One region of the Streptomyces dryopteridis genome, then DNA from elsewhere that is predicted to be linked to it. Evidence: riboswitches for the same ligand, from Rfam matches in the RefSeq annotation. Region 1 holds a riboswitch; the other holds the start of a gene.

Region 1 (15,124 bases):
CGATCAGGTAGGAGATCACCATGGCGGCCGAGATCACCGGCGCGAGGGTCTTCCAGCTGTGTCCGACGGTCACCAGCAGCAGCACCGAGAAGCCCAGGTTCAGCCACATCGCGGGACGGGCGGTGCCGTAGACCGGGTGGGTGTCCTTGAGCCGGCGCGGGAAGAAGCCGGTCTCGGCCAGGTTGCGGACCATGTAAGCGGCGGAGGCCACGTTGGCGATGTTGGAGCCGGCCGGGGAGATGAACGCGCCGAACTGGAGCATCACCACGACCCAGTGGATCATCAGCAGCTTGGCGAGCTCGGCGAAGGGGGAGTTGAAGTTGACCCCGGACCAGCCGCCGGCCTGCGCGAGGTGCTCGGGCGGGACCGAGCCGAGGTAGGCGGCCTGGAGGGCCAGGTAGATGACCAGGCCGAGGCCGAGGGCGCCGGCGAGCGCGATCGGGATGGCCCGGCCGGGGTTCTTGGCGGCGCCGCCGAGGTTGACCACGGCCTGGAAGCCGTTGAACGCGAAGACCACGCCCGAGGTGGTGACCGCGGTCAGCACGGCGGTCCAGCCCTGCGGGGCGAACCCGCCGTGCGCACTGAAGTTCTCGACGTGGAAGCCGGAGGCGATCAGGGCGATCACGGCGAGCACCGGGATCGCGAACTTCACCAGGGTCAGGGCGGCGTTGACGCGGGCCAGCAGCTGCACCGACCAGTAGCAGGACAGCCACAGCAGCACGGTCAGCAGCAGCGCCACCACCATGCCGGAGCCGGTCAGGTGGTGCGAGGCCGGGTCGACGAGGTCCTTGGCCCAGCCGAAGCTCCACGAGGACATGTACTGGGTGGCCGCGATGGACTCGATCGGGATCAGCGAGGCCACCGCGATCCACACCGCCCAGCCGGTGACGAAGCCGAGCACCGGGCCGTGCGAGAGGTGGCCGTAGCGGGCCATGCCGCCCGGGATGGGGTAGGCGGCGCCGACCTCCGCGTACGACATGGCGATCATGCCGATGAAGACCGCGCCGATCACCCAGGCGACGAGGGCCGCGGGGCCGGCGACCTGGGCGGCGGTGCCGGCGCCGAAGAGCCAGCCGGAGCCGAAGATGGAACCGATACCGATCATGATCAGCGCGAAGAGCCCGAGGCCCTTGCGATTCGCTGCGCTCATGTCCATGGGAGGGCGTGTCCGTCCTGAGGGGGAAACGTGGCGTGGGCTCCGTTGCCGCGGATCCTTACCTGGAGGCTACGTGCCGCACACCGGGTCAAGACCGGGCAAAGGGCAGCAGGACCGCGGGACCATCGTCACGAGGGGCTCGGACCCCTGTGGACAACGGCCCCGTGCCGGAACCGACCGCGTGCGCACCGTCACGCCGCTCCCCGCGCCGGCGCCGGCGGCGGGCCCGTACGGCCCGCTGCCGGCCCCGGCGCGCGGGGCTCAGAGCGAGGGGTACAGCGGGTGCTCGGCGGCGAGGGCGGAGACCCGGGCGGCCAGGGCCTCGGCGTCGTAGCTCGGCTTGAGGGCCTCGGCGATGATGTCGGCGACCTCGGCGAAGTCCTCGTCCCCGAAGCCGCGGGTGGCCAGGGCCGGGGTGCCGATCCGCAGGCCGGAGGTGACCATCGGCGGACGCGGGTCGTTCGGGATCGCGTTGCGGTTGACGGTGATGCCGATGCCGTGCAGGCGGTCCTCGGCCTGCTGGCCGTCGAGCTCGGAGTTGCGCAGGTCCACCAGGACCAGGTGCACGTCGGTGCCGCCCGAGAGCACGTCCACGCCCACGGCCTTGACGTCCTCGCGCACCAGGCGCTCGGCGATCAGCTTCGCGCCGGCCAGGGTGCGCTCCTGGCGCTCCTTGAACTCGGGGGAGGCGGCGACCTTGAACGAGACGGCCTTGGCCGCGATCACGTGCTCCAGCGGGCCGCCCTGCTGGCCGGGGAAGACCGCGGAGTTGATCTTCTTGGCGAGTTCCTGGGTGGAGAGGATGACGCCGCCGCGCGGGCCGCCCAGGGTCTTGTGGGTGGTGGTGGTCACGACGTGGGCGTGCGGCACCGGGTTGGGGTGCAGGCCCGCGGCCACCAGGCCGGCGAAGTGGGCCATGTCCACCATCAGGTACGCGCCGACCTCGTCGGCGATCCGACGGAAGGCGGCGAAGTCGAGCTGACGGGGGTACGCGGACCAGCCCGCGACGATCAGCTGCGGCTTGGACTCCTTGGCCAGGCGCTCGACCTCGGCCATGTCCACCTGGCCGGTCTCGTCCACGTGGTACGGGACCACGTTGTAGAGCTTGCCGGAGAAGTTGATCTTCATGCCGTGGGTCAGGTGACCGCCGTGGGCCAGGTTCAGGCCCATGATCGTGTCGCCCGGCTTCAGCAGCGCGAACATCGCGGCGGCGTTGGCCTGCGCGCCCGAGTGCGGCTGCACGTTGGCGGCCTCGGCGCCGAACAGGGCCTTGATCCGGTCGATCGCGATCTGCTCGACCACGTCCACGTGCTCGCAGCCGCCGTAGTAGCGGCGGCCCGGGTAGCCCTCGGCGTACTTGTTGGTGAGCACCGAGCCCTGGGCCTCCATGACGGCGACCGGAGCGAAGTTCTCCGACGCGATCATCTCCAGGGTGGACTGCTGACGCGCGAGCTCGGCGTCGACGGCGGCGGCGACGTCCGGGTCCAGCTCGTGCAGAGGGGTGTTCAGAACAGACATCAGGGGCTCCCTGGGATGTTTTGGTTCATCGCTGTCGATCGGGCGCCCGGTGCCCGACCCGCCGCGCCGGGGGTGCGGTCCCGGGCGGGCGCGTCGCGCGGGGGGCGCCGACCCGGGACGAGAGCCGGGGCCGGCCGCCCCGCGCGCGACGGGGTGGTGCCGGGAAGGCCGAGGAAAGCGGACTCAGCCGGAGGTGAGCTTGGCGTACGCCTCGGCGGTGAGCAGCTTGTCCTCGCCGCCCTCCACCACGCGCACCTTGAACAGCCAGCCGTCCTCGAAGGGGGAGGTGTTCACCAGCGCCGGGTCGTTCACGACCTCCTCGTTGGCCGCCACGACCTCGCCCGAGACCGGGGCGTACAGGTCGCTGACCGACTTGGTGGACTCCAGCTCGCCGCAGGTCTCGCCGGCCGTCACGGTGTCGCCGACGGCGGGCAGCTGGGCGTAGACCACGTCGCCGAGGGCGTTCGCGGCGAACTCGGTGATCCCGACCGTGACGACGCCTTCGGCGTCACCCTCGGTGACCCACTCGTGTTCCTCGGTGTAACGAAGCTGCTGCGGGGTGCTCATGAGCTGAATTCTCCTGTACGCGGGGGAGTGCTGGTGAACCACGGTCCCGTGGGACGAGACGGATGTGACGGACGCGACGGGCCCGCCGGCGTCACTTCCGACGCTTGTAGAACGGCAGGGCCACGACCTCGTAGGGCTCGTGGGTACCGCGGATGTCCACGCCGACACCGGCCGTCCCGGGCGCGGCGTGGCTCGCGTCCACGTACGCCATCGCGATCGGCTTGCCGAGGGTGGGGGAGGGGGCGCCCGAGGTGACCTCGCCGATCACCACGCCGTCGGCGACCACCGGGAAGCCCGCGCGGGGCACCCGGCGGCCCTCGGCGACCAGGCCGACCAGCTTGCGCGGGGCCCGCTCGGCGGCGCGCTCGGCGGCGGCCTCCAGGGCGGCGCGGCCCACGAAATCGCCCTCCTTCTCGAACTTCACGACCCGGCCCAGCCCCGCGTCGAACGGGGTCAGTTCGGTGGTCAGCTCGTGCCCGTACAGCGGCATGCCCGCCTCCAGGCGCAGCGTGTCGCGGCAGGACAGGCCGCAGGGGACCAGGCCGACGCCCTCGCCGGCCTTCGTCAGCGCCTGCCACAGCTCCACGGCGTGCTCGGGGGCCACGAACAGCTCGAAGCCGTCCTCGCCCGTGTACCCGGTGCGCGCGATCAGCGCCGGCACCCCGGCCACGGTGCCGGGCAGACCGGCGTAGTACTTCAGGCCGTCGAGGTCGGCGTCGGTGAGGGAGGCCAGGATGCCGGGGGACTCGGGGCCCTGTACGGCGATCAGCGCGTAGGCGTCGCGGTCGTCGCGGACCTCGGCCTCGAAGCCGGCCGCGCGCTCGGTCAACGCGTCCAGCACCACCTGCGCGTTGGAGGCGTTGGCCACCACCATGTACTCGGTCTCGCCGAGGCGGTAGACGATCAGGTCGTCGAGGATGCCGCCGTCGGCCCGGCAGATGTGGGTGTAACGGGCCCGGCCCACGCCCACCGTGGAGATGTTGCCGACCAGCGCGAAGTCCAGCAGGTTCACGGCCTGCGGGCCGGTGACGGTGATCTCGCCCATGTGCGAGAGGTCGAAGAGACCGGCCTTGGTGCGCACCGCGTTGTGTTCGTCGCGCTCGCTGCCGTACCGCAGCGGCATGTCCCACCCCGCGAAGTCGGTCATGGTCGCGCCGAGCGAGCGGTGCAGCGCGTCGAGGGCGGTCAGACGGGGGGCGTTGCTCATGGGTGGGGCTCCCAAAATGCCAAGGCGACGACAGGACGTGACGAGGACGATCCTCCCCATCTGTCATCGGAACCTGAGAGGTTCGCCGGGCGTGTCGCGCCACGGCTTGCACCTTGGGTGGAGCGCGCGTCCCGAGGGGCGGCGCTCGCTTTTCAGATCTGCCTCATCCGTGCGGTGCGGGGCCTGAGAGATTCAAGGGAGGGTCTTGCTCCTTCGGCGCCCGGCACACCACAGGTGCCCGGAACTCTCCCGCGCGGATTCAAGCGGCCGGTATGCAATTGGGTCGAGCCGGCCGGGCCGACTCGCGCACATCATTGCACGCCGGACCCGCCCGTGGGGGTCCGGGCCGAAAACGGTTTCGGGCGAATCGGGGCACTGCGGGCGACCCGGGTCCGAGGGGGGCCGGATGGGTACGAGACGGGGAACCGGGGGCGGCACATTACCGTCCCTTTACATTTGATGGGAGAGGGTCGAAAGACCCTTGAGACGGGGGAGGCGATCACGGTGTGGGGATTTCGGACGGCGACCGAGGAACGACACGAGGCCGAGGGGGAGACGGCGCGCACGGCGGACCCGACGGCGCGCGCCGTGACGGACCGTGAACCGGTGCCCGGGGTGCCCGCGCAAGCCCACGCCCGACCCCGGCCCGCCGGCCCCGTCCGCGACCTGCGCGGGCGCGTCCCCGGCCCGCTCGGCTTCCGCGAGGGCGACCTGATCGTCGTCTCCGGCCTGCCCGGCGGCGGCAAGAGCACCCTGATGCGCCGCGCCGTGCCCGCCGGCCGCGTCGTCGACTCCCAGGACACCCGCGAACGCTGGGAACGCCGGATCCCGGCCGGCCTCCCCTACGAGGTCTACCGCCCGCTGGTCCGGCTCGCCCACTACGCCGGCCTGTGGCGGGCCCTGCGCACCGGCCGCTCCCTCGTCGTCCACGACTGCGGCACCCACAGCTGGGTGCGCGCCCTGCTCGCCCGCACCGCCCGCCGGCGCGGGCGCGAACTGCACCTGCTGCTGCTCGACGTGGACCCGGCCCAGGCCCTCGCCGGCCAGGCCGCCCGCGGCCGCGGGGTCTCGGCGGCCGCCTTCGCCCGGCACCGGGCCGCCACCGGACGGCTCCTCGCCGCCGCCCGCGCCGGCCGGGTCCCGCCCGGCTGCGCCTCCACCCTGCTGGTGGACCGCCGGGCCGCCGACGGCCTCGGCCCCCTGGAATTCCGTCCCTGACGGGGCGGGTTAGCCTCGGAGGCGGCACGCACGACCGGGCCGCGCGCGCCGACCGGGGCACGCCGGCACACGACAGAACGAGGACCACATGCTCGGCGACGGCGGCGGCTGGCCCGCCAACGAACTGGAACAGGTGCTGGGCGAGAACCTGGAGCGCCCCGACGCGGGCGAACGGATCGTCGCCGCCCTGGCCCGGGCCCACGTGTGGGTCCCGCTGCCCGCCGGCGGCGGCCCGCAGAGCCCCTCGCTCACCCTCCCCACGATGGACATCGGCGGCCTGCCCTACGTGCCCGTCTACAGCTCCGAGAGCCAGTTCCGGATCTGCGTCGGCGACCACATGGGCTTCACCGTCGCCCCCGCCGTCGAATTCGCCCGCGGCCTGCCGCCGCAGCTCGGCATCGCCGTCAACCCCGACGGGGTGGTCGGCGTCCCGCTGCCGCCGCCCGCCGTCGCCCTGCTGTGCCGGGCCGACCGCACCGAACTCGACGGGCCCGGCGGCGGCCGGGTCCGCCTCTGGGAGCCGTACTGGCAGGAGGACCCGGTCGAGTTCCTGAACGCGGCGAGCGCCGAGTTCCGGGCCCTGCCCGGCATCCTCGTCGCCCACCGCTGCCTGGTTTCGGTGGAGGGGGACGAGGCCAACCTGTGCGTCGGCGTCCGCTTCGAGGGCCCCGACCCGTACCTGCGCGAACTCGCCCTCGACGCCCTCGGCCGCGCCCTGGGCCGGGTCCCGGCCCCCTGGCCGGTACAGCTCGTGGACCTCGACGCGGTCCGCGATCCGATGACCGACTGGCTCGGGTCGCGCGTACGCCCCTTCCACCAGCGGTAGCGCGCCTTAAGCTGGACTCGTTCCCGGGCACTCGTGTGTGCCCGGGCGCGTGTGTGGGACGACGGGCGGACGAAGAGGGGTACCGGGTGAGTGCGTCGGGCACGGCCGCGGCCGGACAGGTCGAGGACGCCATGCGTCAGGTGACCCCCGGGGGCTGGGAGGGGTACGAGCGGCTGCTCGGCGCCCTCGCCGAGGGCCGGTTGTGGATGCTCCTGTGGCACGGCCGCCCCGGCTCCCCGGAGGCGCAGTACGGCGGCATGGAGGTCGAGGGGCTCGGCTACGCGCCCTGCGTCACCTCCCCGCGCGAACTCGACGCCAGCGGCTGGAGCCGCGAGTACGAGGTGGTCACCGGCCGCGACATCGCCCGCGCCCTCTACCCCGACCGCTGGGGCCTGTGGCTGAATCCGCACGCCCGGGGCGGCGGCGTCGGCGTGCCCTGGGCCGACCTGCGCCGCATCGCCACCGGCCTCGACCGGATGCCCGCCGGACCGCTGCGGCTCTCCGACCCGGCCCTGGAACTGCCCCGGTTCTACGCCCTGCTGGCCCAGCACGCCCACCGCACCCCGGCCGTCCGCTCGCTGCGCCGCGCCTGGGTGCAACCCGCCCTCGGCCAGGCGTACCTCGCCGTCGGCCTCGACCTCTACGACGCCTCCGCTCCGGCCCTGGAATCGGTGCGCGAGATGATGCGCCAGTCCGTGGGCGTGGTTCCGGAGGGGGTGCCCGTGTGCACCGTCGCCCTCGGCGACGAACACGACCCGGTGGCCATGTGGATGCGGGCCCAGGCCCGCCCGTTCTACGACCGCGAGGGCCAGGCCCCCGGCTGGTGACACCCCCGCCCCGGACCGCCGGGGCACCGCGCGGGCCGCTGCCCGCATCCCGAGACGCGCGCCCGAGGCCGCGGCCGACCCACCGTCGGCCGCGGCCTCCGTCATGTCCGGAAACCAACGGTCCGCACCGCTCGCGGCGTGCCCGAACGCGCCCCGCACGCCCGGCTCGACGCCGATGTCCGATTGGGGCCGAACGACCGCTCTTGCTCCGCTGAGCCGACCCCTTCGTTCGGATACCGGGGACCGGGGCCGGATATTACGGTTGGGCATCCATTCGCGGGCGGCTCTGGTGGTTGCTCCGGGCAGGCATGAAGACTCCCCACCCAAGAGCGGTGGGTCACGTCGAGAAGTCGACACGAGTCCCGCGCACCGGCCCTCCGGACCGCTCCCGCGCACCACACGCACCGCCGGCACCACCCGTACCGCCTGCACGTTCGCACCGCCCGCACCACGGCACCGCCTGCACGCCCGTACCACCGGCACCACCGCACCACGCCCCGCCCGTCCCCGGCGCGCCCCGCTGCCGAGGACGACGCACGGGGCACCCGCGTCCCGCACCACGCACCTCCCGCACCCACGCACCAACGCCGCACCACCACGCCGCCCCGCGCGGCGGGCATGGGCCGACGCACCCGTCGGCCGAGAGGGGTCCCCACCACGATGACGGCACCACTGCACGACACGAGCGCGGAAACGCCCGCCCCGGTGGTCGTGGCCGACGTTCCGGCCAAGGCCATCGAAGGTCGTTCGCCCGGCCGGATCGCCTGGACCCGGCTCAAGCGCGACAAGATCGCGCTGACCGGCGGCATCGTCGTGATCCTGCTGATCCTCGTCGCGGTCTTCGCGCCGCTGATCGTCAAGTTGCTCGGCCACCCGCCGAACGAGTTCCACGAGGAGCTGCTCGACCCGGACCTGGGCACCCCGCTCGGGGCCTGGGGCGGGATGAGCTCGGAGCACCTGTTCGGCGTCGAACCCACCAACGGGCGCGACGTGTTCAGCCGGATCGTCTACGGCGCCCGGATCTCCCTGGTCGTGGCCTTCCTCGCCGCCTTCGTCTCGGTGGTCATCGGGTCCCTGCTCGGCGCCCTCGCCGGCTTCCTCGGCGGCTGGGTCGACGGCCTCATCAGCCGGGTCATGGACCTGCTGCTGGCCTTCCCGCAGCTGCTGTTCACCATCGCCCTGGTCTCGGTGGTCCCCAACTCCATCTGGGGGTTCGAGGGTTCGGGCGTGCGGATGGGCGTGCTGATCCTCGTGATCGGCTTCTTCGGCTGGCCCTACATCGGACGCATCGTCAGGGGCCAGACGATCTCGCTGCGCGAACGCGAGTACGTGGAGGCGGCCCGCAGCCTCGGCGCCGGGCGCGGACACATCCTGATCAAGGAGCTGTTGCCGAACCTGGTCGCCCCGATCCTGGTCTACGCGACCCTGATCATCCCGACAAACATCCTCACGGAGGCGGCCCTCAGCTTCCTCGGCGCCGGCGTCAAGCCGCCGACGGCCTCCTGGGGCAAGATGCTCGCCGACGCCGTCCCGGTGTACCAGGACGACCCGATGTACATGATCGTGCCCGGCCTGACGATCTTCGTCACCGTGCTCGCCTTCAACCTCTTCGGGGACGGGCTGCGCGACGCCCTCGACCCCAAGGGCAACTGACCCTCCCCCGGCCTTCCGGGGCCGGGCGGCACCCCTCGCACGCACCCCCCGCACGCTCCGTCCGCACCACCCACGCCCGACACCCCGTGTGCGGGCCGTGACACCCGTGTCATCCCAGGAGGTTGAACGCTCGTGATCCGCAGAAAGCAGGTGCTCGCGGCGACCGCCGTCGCCGCCGCCCTCGCCCTGACCGCCACCGCGTGTGGCGGTGGCGACTCCGACGGCGGTTCCAAGGGCGCCCCCAAGGGTCCCGGATTCGACGCGGCCGTGAACGCCGTGGCCAACCCGTCCACCGAGAAGGGCGGCGACCTGCGGCTGTGGAGCCCGCAGGACGTGGACTACCTCGACCCGGCGCGCGCCTACTACGGCTGGGTCTGGAACCTCCAGCGGCTCTACGTGCGCCAGTTGCTGGCCTACGACAGCAAGCCGGGCAAGGACGGCACCAAGGTCGTGCCCGACCTCGCCGAGGCCCTGCCCGTGGTCAGCAACGACGGCAAGACCTACACGCTCAAGCTGAAGGACGGCGTCAAGTTCGAGGACGGCACGCCGATCACCTCGAAGGACGTCAAGTACGGCATCGAGCGGACCTTCGCCCAGGACGTGCTCTCCGGCGGTCCCACGTACCTGATCGACATCCTCGACCAGGGTCAGAAGTACCCGGGCCCCTACAAGGACACCGACCCGGACAAGCTGGGCCTGAAGTCGGTGCAGACCCCCGACGACAAGACCATCGTCTTCAACCTGGCCACCGCCAACTCCGACTTCCCGTACCTGCTGGCCATGCCGACCTCCTCGCCGGTGCCCAAGGCCAAGGACAACGGGGCCACGTACACCAACAAGCCGGTGGCCACGGGCCCGTACAAGATCGAGAGCTTCACCGCCTCCAAGGGCGCGAAGTTCGTGCGCAACGACCAGTGGGACCCGAAGACGGACAAGATCCGCACGGCCCTGCCGGACACCGTCACGTACACGTACACCACCAACCCCGACGACATGGACCAGCGCCTGATCAGCGGGGACATCGACCTCGCCGTCGACGGCACGGGCATGCAGCAGGCCGGCAAGAACAAGGTCCTCAAGGACCCGAAGCTGAAGGCGTCGGCGGACAACCCGTTCACCGGCTACATCCGCTACTTCGCCTTCCCGCAGACGGTCGCGCCCTTCGACAACATCGAGTGCCGCAAGGCCGTCATCTACGCGGCCGACCCCAAGTCCCTGCAGACCGCGCGCGGCGGCCCGACCTCCGGTGACCTCGGCGCGAACATGCTGCCGCCCGGCGTGCCCGGCTCGGACAAGAAGTACGACCCCTTCGGTCTGACCGCGGGCAAGCCGCAGGAGGACAAGGCGAAGGCGGCCCTCGCCGCGTGCGGCAAGCCTGGCGGCTTCGAGACCACCATCGCCGTGCGCAACAACCGCGCCCCCGAGGTGAAGACGGCCGAGTCCCTCCAGGCATCGCTCGCCAAGGTCGGCATCAAGGCCAAGATCGACCAGTTCGACGGCAAGCTCTCCTCCTCCGTGATCGGTTCGCCCGAGAACGTGAAGAAGAAGGGCTACGGCATCATCGTCATGGGCTGGGGCGCCGACTACAACTCCGGCGCGGGCTTCCTCCAGCCGCTGGTGGACTCCGCGTTCATCCTGCCGAACGGCAACAACAACTACACCGAGCTCCGTGACAAGGAGATCGACGAACTGTTCGACAAGGCGGCCGGCGCGGCGAGCCCGGAGGCGGCCGCGGCCATCTACGCGGACATCAACAAGAAGGTCATGGAGAAGGCGCTCTACCTGCCGATCAACTTCGACAAGGCATTCGTCTACCACAACCCGCGGCTGACCAACGTCTACTTCAACGAGTCGATGGGCAAGATCGACCTCGCCACCATCGGCATCGCCGGCGGTTCGAAGAAGTAACGGGGTCCCGGGCCCCGGCCCGCGCCCCCGACCGTCGACCGGGAGGACCCGCGCCCCCGCCCCACCGGGCGGCGCGCGGGTCGCCCCGGAGGCGGACCGCAGCCCAGCGGGGTTCTGCCTCGCGCCTTCACCGCACATGCGCTAGTCCGAAGGGCAGGTGAAGGCCGCGGGCGGCGTCCGGCCCCCACCCGGGGCCGGGCGCCCGTCCGGCGGCCGACTGCAGTGCTCGTCTACCTCATACGGCGACTGTTCAACGTCGTCGCCACGCTGTTGGTGGTCTCCGTGGTCACCTTCGGCATCTTCTTCGCGGTGCCGAAGATCACCGGCTCCGATCCGGCCCTGATGTACGCCGGTCGCGAGACGAACGAGACGGCCCTGGCGGGCATCCGCGTCAAGATGGGCTTCGACAAGCCGATCTCCGAGCAGTACCTGCTCTTCGTCAAGGGCATCGTGGCCGGTCGCGACTACGACACCGGCAGCGAGGTCACGCACTGCCCGGCCCCCTGCTTCGGGTACTCGTTCAAGAACGAGACCCCGGTGTGGGAGCTGATGCTCGACCGGATCCCCGTCACCCTCTCGCTGGCCCTGGGCGCGGCGGTCATCTGGGTGATCGCGGGCGTGGCCACCGGCGTGATCTCGGCCCTCAAACGCCGGACCATGATCGACCGCACCGTGATGGTCGGCGCCCTCGCGGGCGTCTCGCTGCCCATCTTCTTCACCGGCATGGTGGCCCCGGCCATCTTCGTCTACGGCCTGGGCTGGCTGGAGGTCTCGGACTACCGTCCGCTGAGCGAGGATCCGGCGGCCTGGCTCAACAGCCTGATCCTGCCGTGGGTGACCCTCGCCTTCCTGTTCGCCGCGACCTACGCGCGCATCACCCGGGCCACGATGCTGGAGGTGATGGGGGAGGACTACATCCGCACGGCGCGGGCCAAGGGCCTCACCGAGGGCGTGGTCATCCGCAAGCACGCGCTGCGCTCCACCCTCACCCCGATCGTCACCATGTTCGGCCTGGACCTCGGCGGCCTCCTCGGCGGCGCGGTGCTGACCGAGACCACGTTCAACTTCCAGGGCCTGGGCACGGCGGCCGTGGCCGCGATCAGCGCCGGCGACCTGCCGGTGATCATGGGCGTGACCCTCTTCGCCGCGTTCTTCGTGGTGGCCGCCAACCTGATCGTGGACATGCTGTACGCCGTCATCGACCCGCGCGTGAGGCTCTCGTGACCGACAACCCGACCCCGCCCCCGTTCGTGCCCGCGCAGGGCGGCGACGCCGACGGGCGGGCCTTCCTCTCCGTCCGTGACCTCAAGGTGCACTTCCCCACCGACGACGGCCTGGTGAAGTCCGTCGACGGGCTCTCCTTCGACCTGGAGCGCGGCCGGACCCTCGGCATCGTGGGCGAGTCCGGCTCCGGCAAGTCGGTGACCTCGCTGGCCGTGATGGGCCTGCACCGGGCCGGGCAGGTCCGCAACCGGCCGCGGATCTCCGGGGAGGTGCTGCTCGACGGGCAGGACCTGGTCACCGCCGACCCGGACGCGGTGCGCCGGCTGCGCGGCCGCAAGATGGCCATGGTCTTCCAGGACCCGCTGTCTGCGATGCACCCGTACTACTCGGTGGGCCACCAGATCGTGGAGGCGTACCGCACCCACCACGACGTGGACAAGAAGACGGCCCGCAAGCGCGCGGTGGAGATGCTCGACCGGGTCGGCATCCCCGAGCCCGGCAAGCGCGTGGACGCCTACCCGCACGAGTTCTCCGGCGGCATGCGCCAGCGCGCGATGATCGCGATGGCGCTGGTCAACAACCCCGAGCTGCTGATCGCCGACGAGCCGACCACCGCCCTCGACGTGACGGTGCAGGCCCAGATCCTCGACCTGATCCGGGACCTCCAGCGCGAGTTCGGCTCCGCCGTCATCATGATCACCCACGACCTCGGGGTGGTCGCCGAGATGGCCGACGACATCCTCGTGATGTACGGCGGCCGGTGCGTGGAGCGCGGCACCGCCGAGAAGGTGTTCTACGAGCCCCGGCACCCCTACACCTGGGGGCTGCTCGGCTCGATGCCCCGGATCGACCGCGAACAGACCGAGCGGCTGATCCCGGTCAAGGGCTCCCCGCCCAGCCTCATCAACATCCCGAGCGGCTGCGCCTTCAACCCCCGCTGCCCCTACGCCGACCTGCCGGAGGGGAACGTGACCCGCACCGAGCGGCCCGCGCTGGCCGAGACCGAGACCGGGCACTGGTCGGCATGCCACATGGACGCCGGGCAGCGGACCCGGATCTGGACCGAAGAGATTGCGCCGAAGCTGTGAGCGAGTCCCCGGAGTTTTCCAAGGGCGCCGAGAGCGCCGAGAGCGCCGAGAGCGCCGCGCGCGGCGAGACCGCGACCGCCGAGCCGCTGCTGCGGGTGACCGGCCTGGTCAAGCACTTCCCGATCACCAAGGGCCTGCTGCGCCGGCAGGCGGGCGCGGTCAAGGCCGTGGACGGCATCGACTTCGACGTGCGGCGCGGCGAGACCCTGGGCGTGGTGGGGGAGTCCGGCTGCGGCAAGTCGACCATGGGCCGGCTGATCACGCGGCTGCTGGAGCCCACCGGCGGCACCGTCGAGTTCGAGGGCCGGGACATCACCCACCTCGGGGTCGCCGGGATGCGCCCGCTGCGCCGCGACATCCAGATGATCTTCCAGGACCCGTACGGGTCGCTGAACCCCCGGCACACCGTCGGCACCATCGTCGGCGCGCCGTTCAGGCTCCAGGGGGTGAACCCCGAGGGCGGGCTGAAGGCCGAGGTGCAGCGGCTGCTGTCGCTGGTCGGCCTGAGCCCCGAGCACTACAACCGCTACCCGCACGAGTTCTCCGGCGGGCAGCGCCAGCGCATCGGCATCGCGCGGGCCCTGGCCCTCAAGCCGAAGCTGGTGGTGGCCGACGAGCCGGTCTCCGCGCTGGACGTGTCGATCCAGGCGCAGGTGGTGAACCTGCTGGACGACCTCCAGGAGGAGCTCGGCCTGACCTACGTGATCATCGCGCACGACCTGTCGGTGATCCGGCACGTCTCGGACCGGATCGCGGTGATGTACCTCGGCAAGATCGTGGAGCTGACCGACCGCACCTCGCTCTACACCTCGCCCATGCACCCGTACACCAACGCGCTGCTGTCGGCCGTGCCGGTGCCCGACCCGCGCCGGCGGGGCGCCAAGAGCGGCCGGATCCTGCTCAAGGGCGACGTGCCCTCGCCCATCGCCCCGCCGCCCGGCTGCCGCTTCCACACCCGCTGCTGGAAGGCCACGGAGGTCTGCGGCACCCAGGACCCGCCGCTGCTCACGCTGAAGCCGGGGCACCAGGTGGCCTGCCACCACCCGGAGAACGCCGAGGGCCTCACCCCGGCCGAACCGGCCGCCGCGGCCGCGCCCGGCGCCGCGCCGAAGGCGTCCGCCGAGGACTGACCCGGCGGCCCCCGGACCTCGGGGCCCGGACGCGACCCCCACCGCGCCCGGGCCCCGAGCCCCGTCCGGGCGCGGCACAATGAGGCGTGCTCCACGATCTCTTCCCGCCCGAAATCCAGTACGCGCTGGACCTCGCGGGCATCTTCGTCTTCGCCCTCTCCGGCGCGCTGCTCGCCGTCCGCAAGAACTTCGACGTGTTCGGTATCGCCGTGCTCGCGCTGGTCACGGCGCTGGGCGGCGGTCTCTTCCGCGACCTGGTGATCGGCGCGGTGCCGCCGGCGGCCTTCGCCGAGCTCGGCTTCTTCGTGACCCCGCTGATCGCGGCCCTGATCGTGTTCTTCCTCCACCCCGAGGTGCAGCGGATCAACCGGGCCATCAACGTGCTGGACGCGGCGGGCCTGGGGCTGTTCTGCGTCACCGGCACCACGAAGGCGTACGAGTACGGGCTCGGGCTGACCGCGTCGGCCACCCTGGGGCTGGCCACGGCGGTGGGCGGGGGCGTGCTGCGCGACGTGCTGGTCAACGAGGTGCCCTCGCTGCTGCGGGACCGCGAGATGTACGCCGTGCCGGCGGTCGTGGGGGCCGCGATGGTCGCCGTCTTCCTCGCCTTCGACGCCCTGAACGCGTACACGAGCGGCCTGGCGGTGGTCACCACCTTCGTGCTGCGGCTGCTGGCCATGACCTACCACTGGCGGGCCCCGCTGGCGTGGAACCGGAGGTCGGCGGTGACGGAGCGGGAGGCGCAGGAGGCCGAGCTCTGAAAGCTACCGCTCAGTAGCCTGTCGGTGTACCGTCGGACCAT
Region 2 (15,124 bases), 4.1 Mb from region 1:
TGTGCGGGGCGTTGGCCAGGGGGTTGTCCCCGGCCGGCCACTCGCCCGAGCCGACCTTCTCGATCTCGGCGCGGATCGCGATCATCGCGTCGCAGAACCGGTCGATCTCCGTCAGGTCCTCGGACTCGGTGGGCTCGATCATCAGCGTGCCGGCCACCGGGAAGGACATGGTCGGGGCGTGGAAGCCGTAGTCGATCAGGCGCTTGGCGATGTCGTCCACGCTGACGCCGGTGGCCTTGGTGAGCGGGCGCAGGTCCACGATGCACTCGTGGGCCACGAGCCCGGCCGGGCCGGTGTAGAGCACCGGGTAGTGCGGCTCCAGGCGCTTGGCGATGTAGTTCGCGCCGAGCACCGCGACCTGGGTGGCGCGCTTGAGGCCCTCGCCGCCCATCAGCCGGACGTAGGACCAGGAGATCGGCAGGATGCCGGCGGAGCCCCAGGGGGCGGCCGAGATCGGGCCGACGCCTGTCTCGGGGCCGGCGGTGGGCTGGAGCGGGTGGTTGGGCAGGAAGGGCGCGAGGTGGGCGCGGACGCCGACCGGGCCGACGCCGGGGCCGCCGCCGCCGTGCGGGATGCAGAAGGTCTTGTGCAGGTTCAGGTGCGAGACGTCGCCGCCGAAGTGGCCGGGCTTGGCGAGGCCGACCAGGGCGTTGAGGTTGGCGCCGTCCACGTAGACCTGGCCGCCGGCCTCGTGCACCCGGGCGCAGATGTCGGCGACGTGCTCCTCGAAGACCCCGTGCGTGGAGGGGTAGGTGATCATGAGCACGGCGAGTTCCTCGCGGTGCAGCTCGATCTTGGCGGTGAGGTCGGCGACGTCCACCTCGCCGTCCTCGGCGGTCTTGACCACGACCACCTTCATGCCGGCCATGACGGCGCTGGCCGCGTTGGTGCCGTGCGCGGAGGAGGGGATGAGGCAGACGGTGCGCTGCTCGTCGCCGTTGGCGCGGTGGTAGGCGCGGACGGCGAGGAGGCCCGCGAGCTCGCCCTGCGAACCGGCGTTCGGCTGGATCGAGACCTTGTCGTAGCCGGTGACCTCGCAGAGACGTTCCTCCAGCTCCGTGATGAGCGTGGCGTAGCCCTGGGCCTGCTCGATCGGGGCGAAGGGGTGCATGCGGCCGAACTCGGGCCAGGTCACCGACTCCATCTCGGTGGTGGCGTTGAGCTTCATGGTGCAGGAGCCGAGCGGGATCATGCCCCGGTCCAGCGCGTAGTCCTTGTCGGACAGTCGGCGCAGGTAGCGCAGCATGGCCGTCTCGGAGCGGTGCTGGTGGAAGACCGGGTGGGTGAGGTACTGGTCGGCGCGCAGCAGGGCCTCGGGCAGCGCCTCGGGGGTGCTCTCGTCGAGGGCGGCCACGTCGGCGGTGACGCCGAAGGCGCCCCACACGGCGGTCAGGGCGGCGCGGGTGGTGGTCTCGTCGCAGGAGATCGAGACGCGGTCGGCGTCCACGCGGTGCAGGTTCACGCCGGCCTCGCGGGCGGCGGTGACCACGGCGTCGGCGCGGCCGGGGACGACGGCGGTGACGGTGTCGAAGAACGCCTCGTGCGCGAGCTCGACCCCGCCGGCGCGCAGGCCGGCCGCGAGGAGGGTCGCGTACCGGTGGGTGCGCCGCGCAATCTCCTTGAGGCCGTCCGGGCCGTGGTAGACGGCGTACATGCCGGCCATCACCGCGAGGAGGACCTGCGCGGTGCAGATGTTGCTGGTGGCCTTCTCGCGGCGGATGTGCTGCTCGCGGGTCTGGAGGGCCAGGCGGTATGCCTTGTTGCCGTCCGCGTCCACCGAGACGCCGACGAGCCGGCCGGGCAGCGAACGGGCGTGCTTGGCCTGGACGGCCATGTAGCCGGCGTGCGGGCCGCCGAAGCCCATGGGGACGCCGAAGCGCTGGGTGGTGCCGACCGCGATGTCCGCGCCGAGGGAACCGGGCGAGGTGAGCAGGGTCAGGGCGAGGAGGTCGGCGGCGACGGCCACGATCGCGCCGAGCTCGTGCGCGCGGTCGATCAGCGGCTTGATGTCGCGGACCGCGCCGGAGGCGCCGGGGTACTGGATCAGCGCGCCGAAGATCCCGCGCTCGGCGATCTCCTCGGGGATGCCGGCCGACAGGTCGGCGACGACGACCTCGATGCCGGTGGGCTCGGCGCGGGTCTCGATCACGGCGATGGTCTGGGGCAGGGCGTCGGCGTCCACGAGGAAGACCCCGCCCTTGACCTTGCCGACGCGGCGGGCCAGCGTCATGGCCTCGGCGGCGGCGGTGCCCTCGTCGAGGAGGGAGGCCCCGGAGGTGGGCAGGCCGGTGAGGTCGGCCACGACCGTCTGGAAGTTCAGCAGGGCCTCCAGGCGGCCCTGGGAGATCTCCGGCTGGTACGGGGTGTAGGCCGTGTACCAGGACGGGTTCTCCATCACGTTCCGCAGGATCACCGGCGGGGTGAAGGTGTCGTGGTAGCCGAGGCCGATCATCGACGTCAGCACCTGGTTGCGGTCGGCGAGCGAGCGCAGTTCGGCCAGCACCTCGGCCTCGGTGCGGGCACCGGGGAGGTTCAGCGCCTCGGCGCTCTTGATCACGTCCGGGACCGCGGCAGCGGTCAGTTCGTCCAGGGAGCCGTAGCCCACCTGGGCGAGCATCTTCGCCTGCGCCTCGGCATCCGGGCCGATGTGGCGCTGCTCGAAGGGGATGCCTCGCTCAAGCTGGGTGAGCGAAATGCGGTTGGCGGTCATGTACGGAGGCCTCCTGGGTCTGTACGACCTGCGAGGGGCACCACGGCGCGGGCACCCGAACGGCCTCCCCCTCTGTCATCTCGACCTGAGAGCTTCACCGGTGCGCTCGGGGGTCGCCCGGGACGCGCCGGCTTTCACCGTCGGTGAGGAAAGGGAACCGGCCACCGGCGCGGTCGACCCCCGACCCTGCTTTCCAGAGTGGCCTCGTCCGTGCGGTACGTCTGCCTGAGAGATTCCGGGGAGGAGTTGCTCCTTCGGCGCCTCCGTCAGGTTCGAACGGAGGACTCTCCCGCACAGGGTCGACAGCCGTGACCCAGCCTACCAGCGGGGTTCGGGGCCCCACTCGGGAGTCGGTCGAGTGGCCCACCCCCCGGAAATGCCGTTTTGTGGTCACAACGGAGGAGTTGCGACCCGTTGGAGGGACCGTGCAGACCGACATCGATCCGCGCAGCCTGATCGGCCGCAAGGCGTTCGACCGCAACGGGGCCAAGATCGGCACCGTGGACGAGGTGTACCTCGACGACGCGACCGGGGTGCCCGAATGGGCCGCCGTCCGCACCGGCATCTTCAGCCGGGACGCGTTCGTCCCGTTGGAGCCGAGCGAACTGGTGGGCGACACGCTGTACGTGCCCTTCGAACGCTCCCTGATCCGGGACGCGCCCGATTTCGGGGTGGGCCGGCACCTCTCGCCCGAGCAGGAGCTGCAGCTCTACCACCACTACGGGCTCGACGTGACCCTGCCGGGCGGCGCCCCGCCGCCCGTCGGACCGGGCCGGGACCGGGACTTCGGGCGGATGCCCGAGGAGGACCCCAGGAACGGCTGAGGGGCGGCGGCTCACCCGCCCCGCCCCTCAGGCCCCGACCGCCCCCGGGGCCCCCTCGGCCCCGTCCGGCGCAACGTCCCCGGACTTCTCCCCGCTCTCCGTCGGCGGCGCCCACGGGACCGCCGGCCCCCGGGCGTCGGGCAGCGGCAGCGGCTCCCCCGCCGACAGCTCCGGATCGCTCGTGCGGAAGGTCCGCGAGCGGCCCGGCACCGGACCGGGCCGCTCGAAGCGCACGGTGATCCACCCGTGCCCGCTGCCCTGCACCCACCCCGGCCCGTACACCGCGTGCCGCACGTCGGACCCGGGGGCCCCGGGCAGCTCTCGCGGCCCGTCCGGCGCCTCGCCCTCCGCGCCCTCGGCCCCCGTCCCGGCCCCCTCGGCCGGTTCCGGCTCGGCGGCCGCCGCCTCCGCCGCGGCCTCCTCCTCCCGCTCCCCGAGGGCCTGCGCGAAGAGGTCCTCCTGGGTGTAGTCGGCCAGGCCCGAGACGCCCACCCCCAGCAGCCGCACCCCGCCCGTGGTGTCCACGCCCTCCAGCAGCCGCGCCGCCGCCTCCCGCACCACCACGGGGTCGTCGGTGGGCCCGCGCAGGGTCTCGGAGCGGGTCAGGGTGGAGAAGTCGTAGCGCCGCACCTTCAGCACGATGGTCCGCCCCGAGTGCCCCGAGGCCCGCAGCCGCCGCACGCACCGGTCGGCCAGCCGCGCGACCTCCGCCCGGATCCGCAGCCGATCGTGCAGGTCCACGTCGAAGGTGTCCTCCACGGACACCGATTTCGCGTCCCGTTCGGCGACCACCGGCCGGTCGTCCAGGCCCAGCGCCATCCGGTACAGGGCCGGCCCGTGGGCCCGCCCCACCATCCGCGTCAGTTCGTCCTCCCCGGCCTCCACCAGATGGCCCACCAGGGTGATCCCGGCCCGCCGCAGGTGTTCGCCGGTGGCCGGCCCGACCCCGGGCAGGGTCCGCACCGACATCGGCGCCAGCAGTTCCCGCTCCGTCCCGGGCGCGATCAGCAGCAGCCCGTCCGGCTTGGCCTCCTCCGACGCCACCTTCGCCAGCATCTTGGACCCGGCCAGCCCCACCGAGCCGCTGAGCGTGGTCGCGGCCAGGATCGCGGCCCGCAGTTCCTCCCCCACCCGCCGCGCCGAGGGCTCGTCGAAGGCCACCCCGCCGGCCTCCAGGTCCACGAACGCCTCGTCCAGGCTCAGCGGCTCCACCAACGGGGACAGCTCGCGCAGCAGCCCCATCACACGGTCGCTCACCGCCCGGTAGAGCTCGAACCGGGGCACGAGGTAGGCGCCGTTCGGACAGCGACGGCGGGCCTGGGCGGTCGGCATCGCCGAGTGCACCCCGAAGACCCGGGCCTCGTAGGAGGCGGTGGCCACCACCCCGCGCGGTCCGAGCCCGCCGACGATCACCGGCTTCCCGCGCAGGCTGGGCTTCGCCGCCTGCTCCACCGAGGCGTAGAAGGCGTCCATGTCGAGGTGCAGGATGGTCGGCGCGGATCTCACCCCCCGATGCTGCCCGATGCCACCGACAATCGGGCGCACTCACGTGCGAGCACACGTGACACCGCTCGCGCGTTCGGGTTCCCCGGACTCAGCCGGCCCGGTTGCGGCGGGCCGCGAGCTCGTCGGCCGGATTCGGCCGGATCAGGGTCTCCCCGGTGTCCACGCGCTCCCCGTGCAGCTGCGCGAGGGCCGCCTCCACGTCCCGCCAGACCACGCCCACCGCGATCCCGAAGACCCCCTGGCCGCCCTGGAGGAGCTCCACCACCTGATCGGGGGAGGTGCACTCGTGGACGGTGGCCCCGTCGCTCATCAGCGTGACCCGCTCCAGGTCGGCGAAGCCCCGGGCCTGGAGGTGGCGCACGGCGGTACGGATGTTCTGCAGCCCGACGCCGGTGTCCAGGAAGCGCTTGACGATCTTCAGCACGACCACGTCGCGGAAGCCGTAGAGCCGCTGGGTGCCGGAGCCGTGCGCGGGCCGGATGCTCGGCTCGACCAGACCCGTGCGGGCCCAGTAGTCCAGCTGTCTGTAGGTGATGCCGGCGGCGGCGCACGCCGTCGGGCCCCGGTAGCCGATCAGTTCGGCGGGCTCCTCGCCGCCCTCTCCGCCGTCCGCCGCGTCGGCGGCGTCCTCGTCCGGCCCGCGGCGCGCCGGGTCGGAGCCGGAGCCGTGCCGCGGGAACGGCCCGCCCCCGCCGCGCACGGGGGTGCCCCCGGTCGTACCGTCGCCCGTGATCCTCACGCCCGACCCTCCGTCCTTGACCTGCCACATCGACGGTAGGCAGTCACCAGGGGTGCGTCAACGATCGCCACACTCGCCGTGCCGAGTGACAATCACCCTGAGAGTGGTTTCCCGTGCCTCATTTCGGGGAAAGGCTACTCGAATGGGCCGTGAATTCCGGGTCCGCGACGCGTCCCCGGACGGGGTGTCCCGACGAGTTCCCCACCCGCCGTCACGCTGCGAACACGGAACGGGCCCACCGGGCCGGATCCCCTCACCGAGGGTGACCGGCTCTCCGATGGGCCCCACGCGGCGCCGGCAGGACCGACCGTTGGTCACTGGTTTCCGGTACCGAAGTCCTCGGGCGAGATCTGGTCGAGGAACTCGCGGAATTTCTCCACCTCGTCCTCCTGCTCGTCCGGGATCGCGATGCCCGCGTCGTCGAGCACCCCCTCGCTGCCGAAGATCGGCGTCCCCGTGCGCAGCGCCAGCGCTATGGCGTCGGAGGGCCTCGCGCTCACCTCCGCGCCACTGGCGAAGACCAGCTCCGCGTAGAACACGCCCTCCCGCAGATCCGTGATCCTGACCTCGGTCAGCTCCTCGCCGAGCGCCTCCAGCACGTCCTTGAACAGGTCGTGCGTCAGCGGCCTGGCCGGTGCCATGCCCTGCTGGGCGAAGGCGATCGCGGTCGCCTCGCCCGGTCCGATCCAGATGGGGAGGTACCGATCGCCTCCCACTTCACGCAGGAGCACGATCGGCTGGTTCGAGGGCATTTCGACCCGGACACCCACAACGTCGAGCTCGTTCACACAGCAACCCTAGGCCGTGCACGGAGGGTTTGGGTAGTCGGATTGCCGCTGCTCAGTGCAGCCGCACCCCGAGAGCGGTCCGGACCAGGGCCTCGTGCAGCCGCACGGACAGCCCCGCGAGCTCCTTGGTGTGCGCCTCGGCGTGCGCGCGGGTCTGGGGGTTGCGGTGCCGCCGCAACGGTGCCACGAGCTGCTCCACGAGCCCCGCCTCGCGTTCCGCGGCCGCCTTCATGGCCCGCAGGTGCCGGGGTTCCAGGCCGTGCCGGCCGAGATCGGCCAACAGCCGGGCCACGACCACGGTGTCGGCGTCGAACCCGCCGACGGCGTCCTCGGCGACCAGCCCGTAGGACTCCCACTCCGCGAGCCGTTCCTCGTCCACCTCGGCGGCCGCGAGCAGTTCGGCCCGCCCGATCCGGGCCACGGTGGGGTTCTCCACGACGCCGAGCACGACGCCCGCGCCCCGCTCGGGCCCGCCGGGGGCCTCCGCGTCGCCGGGGGCGGCCGGGGCGGGCACCCGGGGCCGTTCGCCCCGGTCGATCGCGTCGAGCTGCTCCCGGATCACCTTGAGCGGGAGGTAGTGGTCCCGCTGGAGGCGCAGGATCCGGGCCAGTCGCTCGATGTCCTCGGCGCTGAACTTGCGGTACCCCGAAGGGGTCCGGCTGGGCTCCACGAGCCCTTCCGCCTCCAGGAAGCGGATCTTCGAGATGGTGACCTCGGGGAACTCGTCGCGGAGCCTGGTGAGCACCGTGCCGATGCTCACCAGACGGCCGGCCGAGCCGGCGGTGCCGTTGCCGGCACCGCCTGTCGGTGTACGCAGCATGGATCGGACCCCTTCCGGGTCAGATGCTCCGCAGGCTCGCGTAGAAGACGAGCCGGTACTTGCCGATCTGCACCTCGTCGCCGTTGTGGAGGCCGACCGTCTCGATGGGCTCGCGGTTGACGTACGTGCCGTTGAGGCTGCCGACGTCGGCCACGGTGAACCCGCCGCCGGCGACCCTGCGGAACTCGACGTGCCGCCGGGAGACGGTGACGTCGTCCAGGAAGATGTCGCTCTGCGGGTGTCGACCGGCGGTCGTGAGGTCGCCGTCCAAAAGGAAGCGGCTGCCGGAGTTGGAGCCGCGCCGCACGATCAGCAGGGCGGAGCCGGGCGGCAGCGCGTTCACCGCGGCCTCGGCCTCGGGGGAGAGCGAGGGGGACAGGTGCTGACCCGTCGCCTCGGCCTCGTATGCCTCGAGACCCGAGATCGAGATGGTGGACGTGGTCTCCGAAGCGCGCTCCGGAGTCAGACCCGGCCGCAGCGGAGCACCGCAGTTGGAGCAGAACCGGCTCACCGCGTCACTGCGGTGACCACACCTGCTGCAGACCTGCACGGCCGACATGGACGGCTCCTCGTGCCGCGGTGCTCCCGCGGAGGCATGGGTGGCGTACGGGTCGGGCGTGAACCCTCCACCCGCACTTGAGGTTGATGGTTCACCGAAACCTATGCGTCCGGAACCGGCGGGGTCAACCGTCGACGCGGCGTGTCCTCCGGGATGCCCTCCGGTGCCCGCCACCTCGTCCCGGAACAGGGGACGCTCGCCCTGGTCCTCGGCGGAACCGTGGCCGGCGCGATGCCGAGCCGTTCCGCTTTCCTCACGCTTCTTCTTGCCGAACAACTTCTCAAACAACTTCACGGGCGATTCCCCTTGACCGAAACAGACCCGCCCGTGGGGCAGGACGAACCTTCGTCACACACACCTGCCGACCCGGACATTCTGACAACGTCCGCGACCACCGGACAGTTTCCACCACGCACCGCCTCTTCGGTGCGTCGACCCCCCGCGGGCACGATCCCGCGCGGGCCACTCCCTCGACCGTCCCGCCTCACGGCGATGACGACCGAGAGTAGTCAGGCTGCTCCGCAGGCCGCAAGGCGTCCACGACGATCTTCGCAGAGCGGACGACGGTGGACGTGGCCTGCTCCTTCTCCAGGGTCTGCACGACGCCCCCGGGGATGTTCAGAGCGGGCTCCAGGTCCTGCGGCCTGCCGATGACCCGGAACACGAACGGCCGGGCGATCGCGGTTCCGTCCACCGTCACCTCTCCGCCCGAACCGGCGAAATAGGACCCGGCCACCAGCCGCACGTCGTTCAGTTGGATGGCCTCCGCGCCGGCCGCGCGGAGTTCCTGGACGGCGTCCAACAGCATGTCGGCCTCGACCTTCTTCGCCGGGTCCGAGATCCGCAGCGTGATCCCGGGCCCCTCGGCCGCCACCGTACCGGCCAGGATGCCCAGTTGGCGCTCCTTCTCGACGTTCTGGCGGCGCGCCTCGGCGGCCTGGTTGGAGCTGGTCTCCAACTCCTTGCGCTGGGCCTCCAGTCCCTGCTTCTCCTCCTCCAGCCGCTTGGTGCGGCCGTCGAGCTCGTCGAGGATCCGCACGAGGTCCTCCTGCCGCGCGCCGCGCAGCGGATCGGACTCGTTGGTGGAGCGCACCTGGATGGCCAGGCCCAGCCCGAGGGTGAACAGCAACAGGGCCACGATCACCTGGGAACGGCTGATCCGCGGCGGCCACAGGGCGCCGGCCAGCCGCCGTCGGCCGTCCGGCGCCGGCGGTTCGCCGGGCGGCGGTTCCGGTTCGGGGCCGGCGGGCACGGAACCGGAGGCCCAGGCCGACCGGGGGTCGACGGGCTCGGGTCCGGGGACGCGTGGTTCGTTCATCGGCGGCCTCAGGCCCGGAAGACGTGACGGCGGATGGCGGCGGCGTTGGAGAAGATCCGGATGCCGAGCACCACGACCACACCGGTGGACAGCTGGGAGCCGACGCCGAGCTGGTCGCCGAGGAACACGATCAGGGCGGCCACGACCACGTTCGACAGGAACGAGACCACGAAGACCTTGTCGACGAAGATGCCGTCCAGCATGGCCCGCAGGCCGCCGAAGACGGCGTCGAGGGCGGCGACCACGGCGATCGACAGGTACGGCTGCACGAGCGCCGGCACCTCCGGCCGCACGAACAGGCCGACCACCACCCCGGCCACCAGGCCCAGAACCGCGATCACGATGCACCCTTCCCCACTGGAGCCGCCGGGGCGGCCGTTGCCGAACGGACGGTCAGGCCGGACGCGGCCGGCAACGTGACCTCGTCCCGCGCGGTGATCTTGTACTGGATCCCGTAACTCTCCTTCAGGACGTGCAGGTACTGTCCGTCGGGACTGTCGGGGAAGTCCGTGCCGAGCTTCTTCGGGTCCCCGATCACCAGCACCTCGTAGGGCGGGACCAGGGGACGGTTGTCGACGAGTATCGCGTCGCCGGCGGCCCGGATCGCGGAGAGCGCGGTCAGCCGCTGGCCGTTGATGGCGACGGCCTCGGCGCCCGCGCCCCACAGCCCGTTCACGATGCGCTGCATGTCGCGGTCGCGCAGCCGGCCGGAGTCGGAGAACCCGGTGTTCTCGCGCGGCCCGCCGGTGCCGGAGCCCGCGCCCTTGGCGTCGTCCACCGTCAGCTCGATCCCGGGCCCGGTCACGGGGGTCGCGCCCGCCAGCAGGGCCGTCAGGGCACCCTGGTCGCCGCCGTGCGCCTTCAACGCCTCGGACCTGCGCCGGTCCACATCGGCGCGGAGTTCGTCGATCTCGCGGTCGAGGGTGTCGGCGTGGTCGTCGGCCCCGCGAACCCGGTCGATGAGCTCCTCGCGTTCCTTGGCGAGGGTGGGGGCCGCGGTGCGGGCGTGTTCCACGCCGAGGGTGACCACGAGGGCGACGAGCAGCGCGCCGGCGCCCAGGGCCAGCCCGCGCAGGCCCGTCCGGCCCTTGGACGCGGGGCCCTCGGCGGCGCGTCGGGCGTGCGCCTCGGCGTAGCCCGCGTCGAGGCTGTCCCGCATCGCGTCGGTGAGCAGGGACATCGAGGCGTCGAGGCGCCCGCGCGCCGAACGGGGCCCGCCCGTGGTCCCGGACGGAGCCGGGTCCCGGTGCTCGGACGGCTGCGACATGCCGCACATCGTCGCACGTCGCGGGGGCTCGCACCCAATGCGCCGGATGTGGGGGCGGGCGGCGCGTCGGGCCCGGGCCGGGGCACCCGGCGCGCCGCCGGTGGTTCAGCGGCCGGCGCCGTCCACCACGGTCGACCACTCGTCGAGGAGGGCCTCGGCGGAGGTGCTGTCGGGGCCTTCGGCCCACAGGTGGGTGACGGCCTCGGCCGGGTCGGGCAGGACCAGCACCCAGCGCCCGTCGGCCTCCACGATCCGCACGCCGTCGGTGGTGTCGACGGTCCGGGTCCCGGCGGCCTCGACGACGCGACGCATGACGAGGCCCTTGACGGCCCACGGGGTGGGCACGTCGCGCTTGTGCACGTGGGCGCGCGGGATGCGGTCGTCGATCTGGCTGAGGGTGAGCTGGGTGCGGGCCACGAGCCCGATGAGCCGGACGAAGGCGGCGGAGCCGTCGAAGACGGATCCGAACTCGGGGACGATGAACCCGCCGCGCCCGTCGCCGCCGAAGATGGTGTTCTCCTGCCGGCCGACCCGGGTGAGGTCGTCGGGCGAGGTGGTCGTCCACTCGACCTGGGTGCCGTGGTAGGCGGCGACCTGTTCGGCGACCCGCGTGGTGGTGACGGGCAGGGCGACCCGGCCGCTGCGGCGTTCGGCGGCCACGAGGTCGAGGAGGACGAGCAGGGAACGGTCGTCCTCGATGATCCGGCCCCGTTCGTCGACGAGCGAGATCCGCTCGCCGACGGGGTCGAAGCGGACGCCGAACGCGGCCCGGGCGGAGGCCACGATCTCGCCGAGCCGGACCAGGCCCCGGCGGCGGGACTCGACGCTCTCGGTGGGCCGGGACTCGTCGAGCCCGGGGTTGATGGTGAGGGCGTCGACGCCGAGCCGCCCGAGCAGGCTGGGCAGAACGAGCCCGGCGCTGCCGTTGGAGGCGTCCACGACCACCTTCAGGCCGGCGTCGGCGATGCCGGTTGTGTCGACGCGCCGCAGCAGGGACCCGGTGTAGGAGTCGAAGACGCTGGAGGGGAACTGCAGGTCGCCGATCTCGCCGGGGAAGGCGCGCCGGTACTCCTGGCGGGCGTACACCCGGTCGAGTTTGCGTTGCTGTGCCTGGGAGAGGTCGGCGCCGCGTTCGTCGAGGAACATGATGTCGACGGAGTCGGGGACCCCGGGCGAGGTCCGCAGCATGATCCCGCCGGCGCTGCCGCGGGCGGTCTGCTGGCGGGCCACGGGCAGCGGCACGTTCTCCAGGTCGCGCACGTCGATGGCGCTGGCCTGGAGCGCGGAGATCACGGCGCGTTTGAGGGCGCGCGCGCCTCGGGAGTGGTCGCGCGCCGTGGTGACGATGGCGCCCTTCTTGAGGGTGGTGGCGTACGCCCCGGCGAGTTTGACGACGAGCTCGGGGGTGATCTCGACGTTGAGGATGCCGGAGACCCCGCGCGCCCCGAAGAGGTGGGCCTGGCCGCGGGACTCCCAGATGACGGAGGTGTTGACGAAGGCGCCGGCCTCGATCGTCTTGAAGGGGTACACGCGGACGTTGCCCTGGACGATGGACTCCTCCCCCACCAGGCACTCGTCGCCGATGACGGCGCCGTCCTCGATCCGGGCGGCCCGCATGATGTCGGTGTTCTTGCCGATCACGCAGCCGCGCAGGTTGGTGTGGGGGCCGAGGTACACGTTGTCGTGGATCACGGCCTTGTGCAGGAAAGCGCCGCTCTTGACGACGACGTTGGACCCGACCACGGTGTGCTCGCGGATCTCGACCCCGGCCTCGACCTTGGCGTAGTCGCCGATGTACAGCGGGCCGCGCAGCACGGCGTCGGGGCTGACCTCGGCGCCTTCGGCGACCCAGACTCCGGGGGAGATCTCGAAGCCGTCCATGTCGACCTGGACCTTGCCCTCGAGGACGTCGGCCTGGGCCTTGACGTAGCTCTCGTGGGTGCCGACGTCCTCCCAGTAGCCCTCGGCGACGTAGCCGTAGATCGGCCGGCCTTCCTTCATGAGCTGCGGGAACACGTCACCGGACCAGTCCACGGAGGTGTCGGCCGCGACGTAGTCGAAGACCTCGGGCTCCATCACGTAGATGCCGGTGTTGACGGTGTCGGAGAACACCTGGCCCCAGGTCGGCTTCTCCAGGAAGCGCTCGACCTTGCCCTCTTCGTCCACGATCGTGATGCCGAACTCCAACGGGTTCGGGACCCGGGTCAGGCACACCGTGACGAGGGCGCCCTTCTCCTTGTGGAAGGCGATCAGGTCGGTGAGGTCGAAATCGGTGAGGGCGTCCCCCGAGATGACCAGGAAGGAGTCGTCCTTGAGGGCCTCTTCGGCGTTCTTCACACTGCCGGCGGTCCCGAGTGGCTTCTCCTCGTTGGCATAGGTGAGTTCCATGCCGAGGTCTTCGCCGTCGCCGAAGTAGTTCCGTACGAGTGACGCGAGGAACTGCACGGTGACCACGGTCTCGGTGAGACCGTGCCGCTTCAGCAGCCGCAGCACGTGCTCCATGATCGGCCTGTTGGCCACCGGCAGGAGCGGCTTGGGCATGCTTGAGGTCATGGGGCGAAGACGTGTGCCTTCGCCACCGGCCATCACGACGGCCTTCATATCGGGAGAATCCCCCTTCGCGCATCAGCTAATGGGTGGTGGCCTCCCTGTCCGCGCGGACGAGCCGGCGGACCTGGACCACATACAGGATCCCTGCCCACCAATAGAGGGTTGTACCCCATCCAGCGAACGCCCATCCGAATACCGACGCAACCCAGGCGAGCCATCCGCTGCCGTCGCTGAGCAGGAGGAGCGGGAACGCGTACATGAGGTTGAAGGTCGCGGCCTTGCCGAGGAAGTTGACCTGCGGCGGCGGATAGCCGTGACGGCGGAGGATCCACACCATCACCAGGAGCATCAGCTCGCGGACCAGGAGGGCCGCGGTGAGCCACAGCGGGAGAATCTCGCGCCAGGTCAGACCGAAGAGGGTGGACAGAACGTAGAGCCGGTCGGCGGCCGGGTCGAGCAGCCGGCCGAGGCTGCTGATCTGATTCCACTTCCGGGCGAGTTTGCCGTCGAGGTAGTCACTGATCCCGCTGAACATCAGCACCAGGAGGGCCCAGCCGTCGTGTTCGGCGAGAATGAGCCACAGGAACACGGGGACGCCGACGAGGCGAGCCATGCTCAGAATGTTCGGGATCGTGAAAATTCGGTCGGTCTGGACCCGAGTCTCCTGGACCTCCACCCGGGGGCCTCCACTGCGATTGAACGTGCGAACGATGAACCACGACGACCCTACAGGAGAACCCCGCGGCCCCCGGGAACCCGAACCGTCGCCCCGTGCGCCCGAAACGGGCCCGGAACGCGGAAAAGCCCCGCACCATAAGGTGCGGGGCTCCCCCACAATAATTGTTCGGCGGCGTCCTACTCTCCCACAGGGTCCCCCCTGCAGTACCATCGGCGCTGAAAGGCTTAGCTTCCGGGTTCGGAATGTAACCGGGCGTTTCCCTAACGCTATGACCACCGAAACACTATGAAATTCTGAACTCAACCGGCAAACGGGAGTTCGTTATTTCAGAACTAACACAGTGGACGCGAGCAACTGAGGACAAGCCCTCGGCCTATTAGTACCAGTCAGCTTCACCCGTTACCGGGCTTCCACATCTGGCCTATCAACCCAGTCGTCTACTGGGAGCCTTACCCTCTCAAGGAGGTGGGAATACTCATCTCGAAGCAGGCTTCCCGCTTAGATGCTTTCAGCGGTTATCCCTCCCGAACGTAGCCAACCAGCCATGCCCTTGGCAGGACAACTGGCACACCAGAGGTTCGTCCGTCCCGGTCCTCTCGTACTAGGGACAGCCCTTCTCAATATTCCTACGCGCACAGCGGATAGGGACCGAACTGTCTCACGACGTTCTAAACCCAGCTCGCGTACCGCTTTAATGGGCGAACAGCCCAACCCTTGGGACCGACTCCAGCCCCAGGATGCGACGAGCCGACATCGAGGTGCCAAACCATCCCGTCGATATGGACTCTTGGGGAAGATCAGCCTGTTATCCCCGGGGTACCTTTTATCCGTTGAGCGACGGCGCTTCCACAAGCCACCGCCGGATCACTAGTCCCGACTTTCGTCCCTGCTCGACCCGTCGGTCTCACAGTCAAGCTCCCTTGTGCACTTACACTCAACACCTGATTGCCAACCAGGCTGAGGGAACCTTTGGGCGCCTCCGTTACTCTTTGGGAGGCAACCGCCCCAGTTAAACTACCCATCAGACACTGTCCCTGATCCGGATCACGGACCGAGGTTAGACATCCAGCACGACCAGAGTGGTATTTCAACGACGACTCCACAACCACTGGCGTGGCCGCTTCACAGTCTCCCACCTATCCTACACAAGCCGAACCGAACACCAATATCAAACTGTAGTAAAGGTCCCGGGGTCTTTCCGTCCTGCTGCGCGAAACGAGCATCTTTACTCGTAGTGCAATTTCACCGGGCCTATGGTTGAGACAGTCGAGAAGTCGTTACGCCATTCGTGCAGGTCGGAACTTACCCGACAAGGAATTTCGCTACCTTAGGATGGTTATAGTTACCACCGCCGTTTACTGGCG

The links. A riboswitch is a leader RNA that binds a small molecule or an ion and turns the genes downstream of it on or off. The one in region 1 is predicted to bind glycine.
Region 2: linked by a shared signal. The riboswitch ahead of gcvP (aminomethyl-transferring glycine dehydrogenase) and the one ahead of gcvT (glycine cleavage system aminomethyltransferase GcvT) in region 1 are both predicted to bind glycine.

What each region holds. Positions count from the first base shown of each region.
Region 1 covers NZ_CP187113.1:1,473,304-1,488,427, reverse strand. The annotation lists gene ACN20G_RS05955 (APC family permease) at 1-1,156, opposite strand, end outside; gene glyA (serine hydroxymethyltransferase) at 1,418-2,674, opposite strand; gene gcvH (glycine cleavage system protein GcvH) at 2,858-3,241, opposite strand; gene gcvT (glycine cleavage system aminomethyltransferase GcvT) at 3,333-4,448, opposite strand; glycine riboswitch at 4,611-4,710, opposite strand; gene ACN20G_RS05935 (AAA family ATPase) at 4,908-5,666, shown strand; gene ACN20G_RS05930 (enhanced serine sensitivity protein SseB) at 5,755-6,492, shown strand; gene ACN20G_RS05925 (enhanced serine sensitivity protein SseB C-terminal domain-containing protein) at 6,579-7,319, shown strand; gene ACN20G_RS05920 (ABC transporter permease) at 7,980-8,972, shown strand; gene ACN20G_RS05915 (ABC transporter substrate-binding protein) at 9,105-10,880, shown strand; gene ACN20G_RS05910 (ABC transporter permease) at 11,103-12,104, shown strand; gene ACN20G_RS05905 (ABC transporter ATP-binding protein) at 12,131-13,192, shown strand; gene ACN20G_RS05900 (ABC transporter ATP-binding protein) at 13,162-14,322, shown strand; gene ACN20G_RS05895 (trimeric intracellular cation channel family protein) at 14,409-15,083, shown strand; gene ACN20G_RS05890 (thioesterase family protein) at 15,123-15,124, shown strand, end outside.
Region 2 covers NZ_CP187113.1:5,551,261-5,566,384, reverse strand. The annotation lists gene gcvP (aminomethyl-transferring glycine dehydrogenase) at 1-2,710, opposite strand, end outside; glycine riboswitch at 2,914-3,012, opposite strand; gene ACN20G_RS24050 (PRC-barrel domain-containing protein) at 3,136-3,534, shown strand; gene ACN20G_RS24045 (DNA polymerase IV) at 3,562-5,040, opposite strand; gene ACN20G_RS24040 (MerR family transcriptional regulator) at 5,129-5,779, opposite strand; gene ACN20G_RS24035 (bifunctional nuclease family protein) at 6,094-6,567, opposite strand; gene ACN20G_RS24030 (MerR family transcriptional regulator) at 6,620-7,387, opposite strand; gene ACN20G_RS24025 (FHA domain-containing protein) at 7,407-8,282, opposite strand; gene ACN20G_RS24020 (DUF881 domain-containing protein) at 8,431-9,264, opposite strand; gene ACN20G_RS24015 (small basic family protein) at 9,273-9,605, opposite strand; gene ACN20G_RS24010 (DUF881 domain-containing protein) at 9,602-10,540, opposite strand; gene ACN20G_RS24005 (sugar phosphate nucleotidyltransferase) at 10,637-13,132, opposite strand; gene ACN20G_RS24000 (CDP-alcohol phosphatidyltransferase family protein) at 13,161-13,757, opposite strand; rRNA gene rrf (5S ribosomal RNA) at 13,924-14,040, opposite strand; rRNA gene ACN20G_RS23990 (23S ribosomal RNA) at 14,117-15,124, opposite strand, start outside.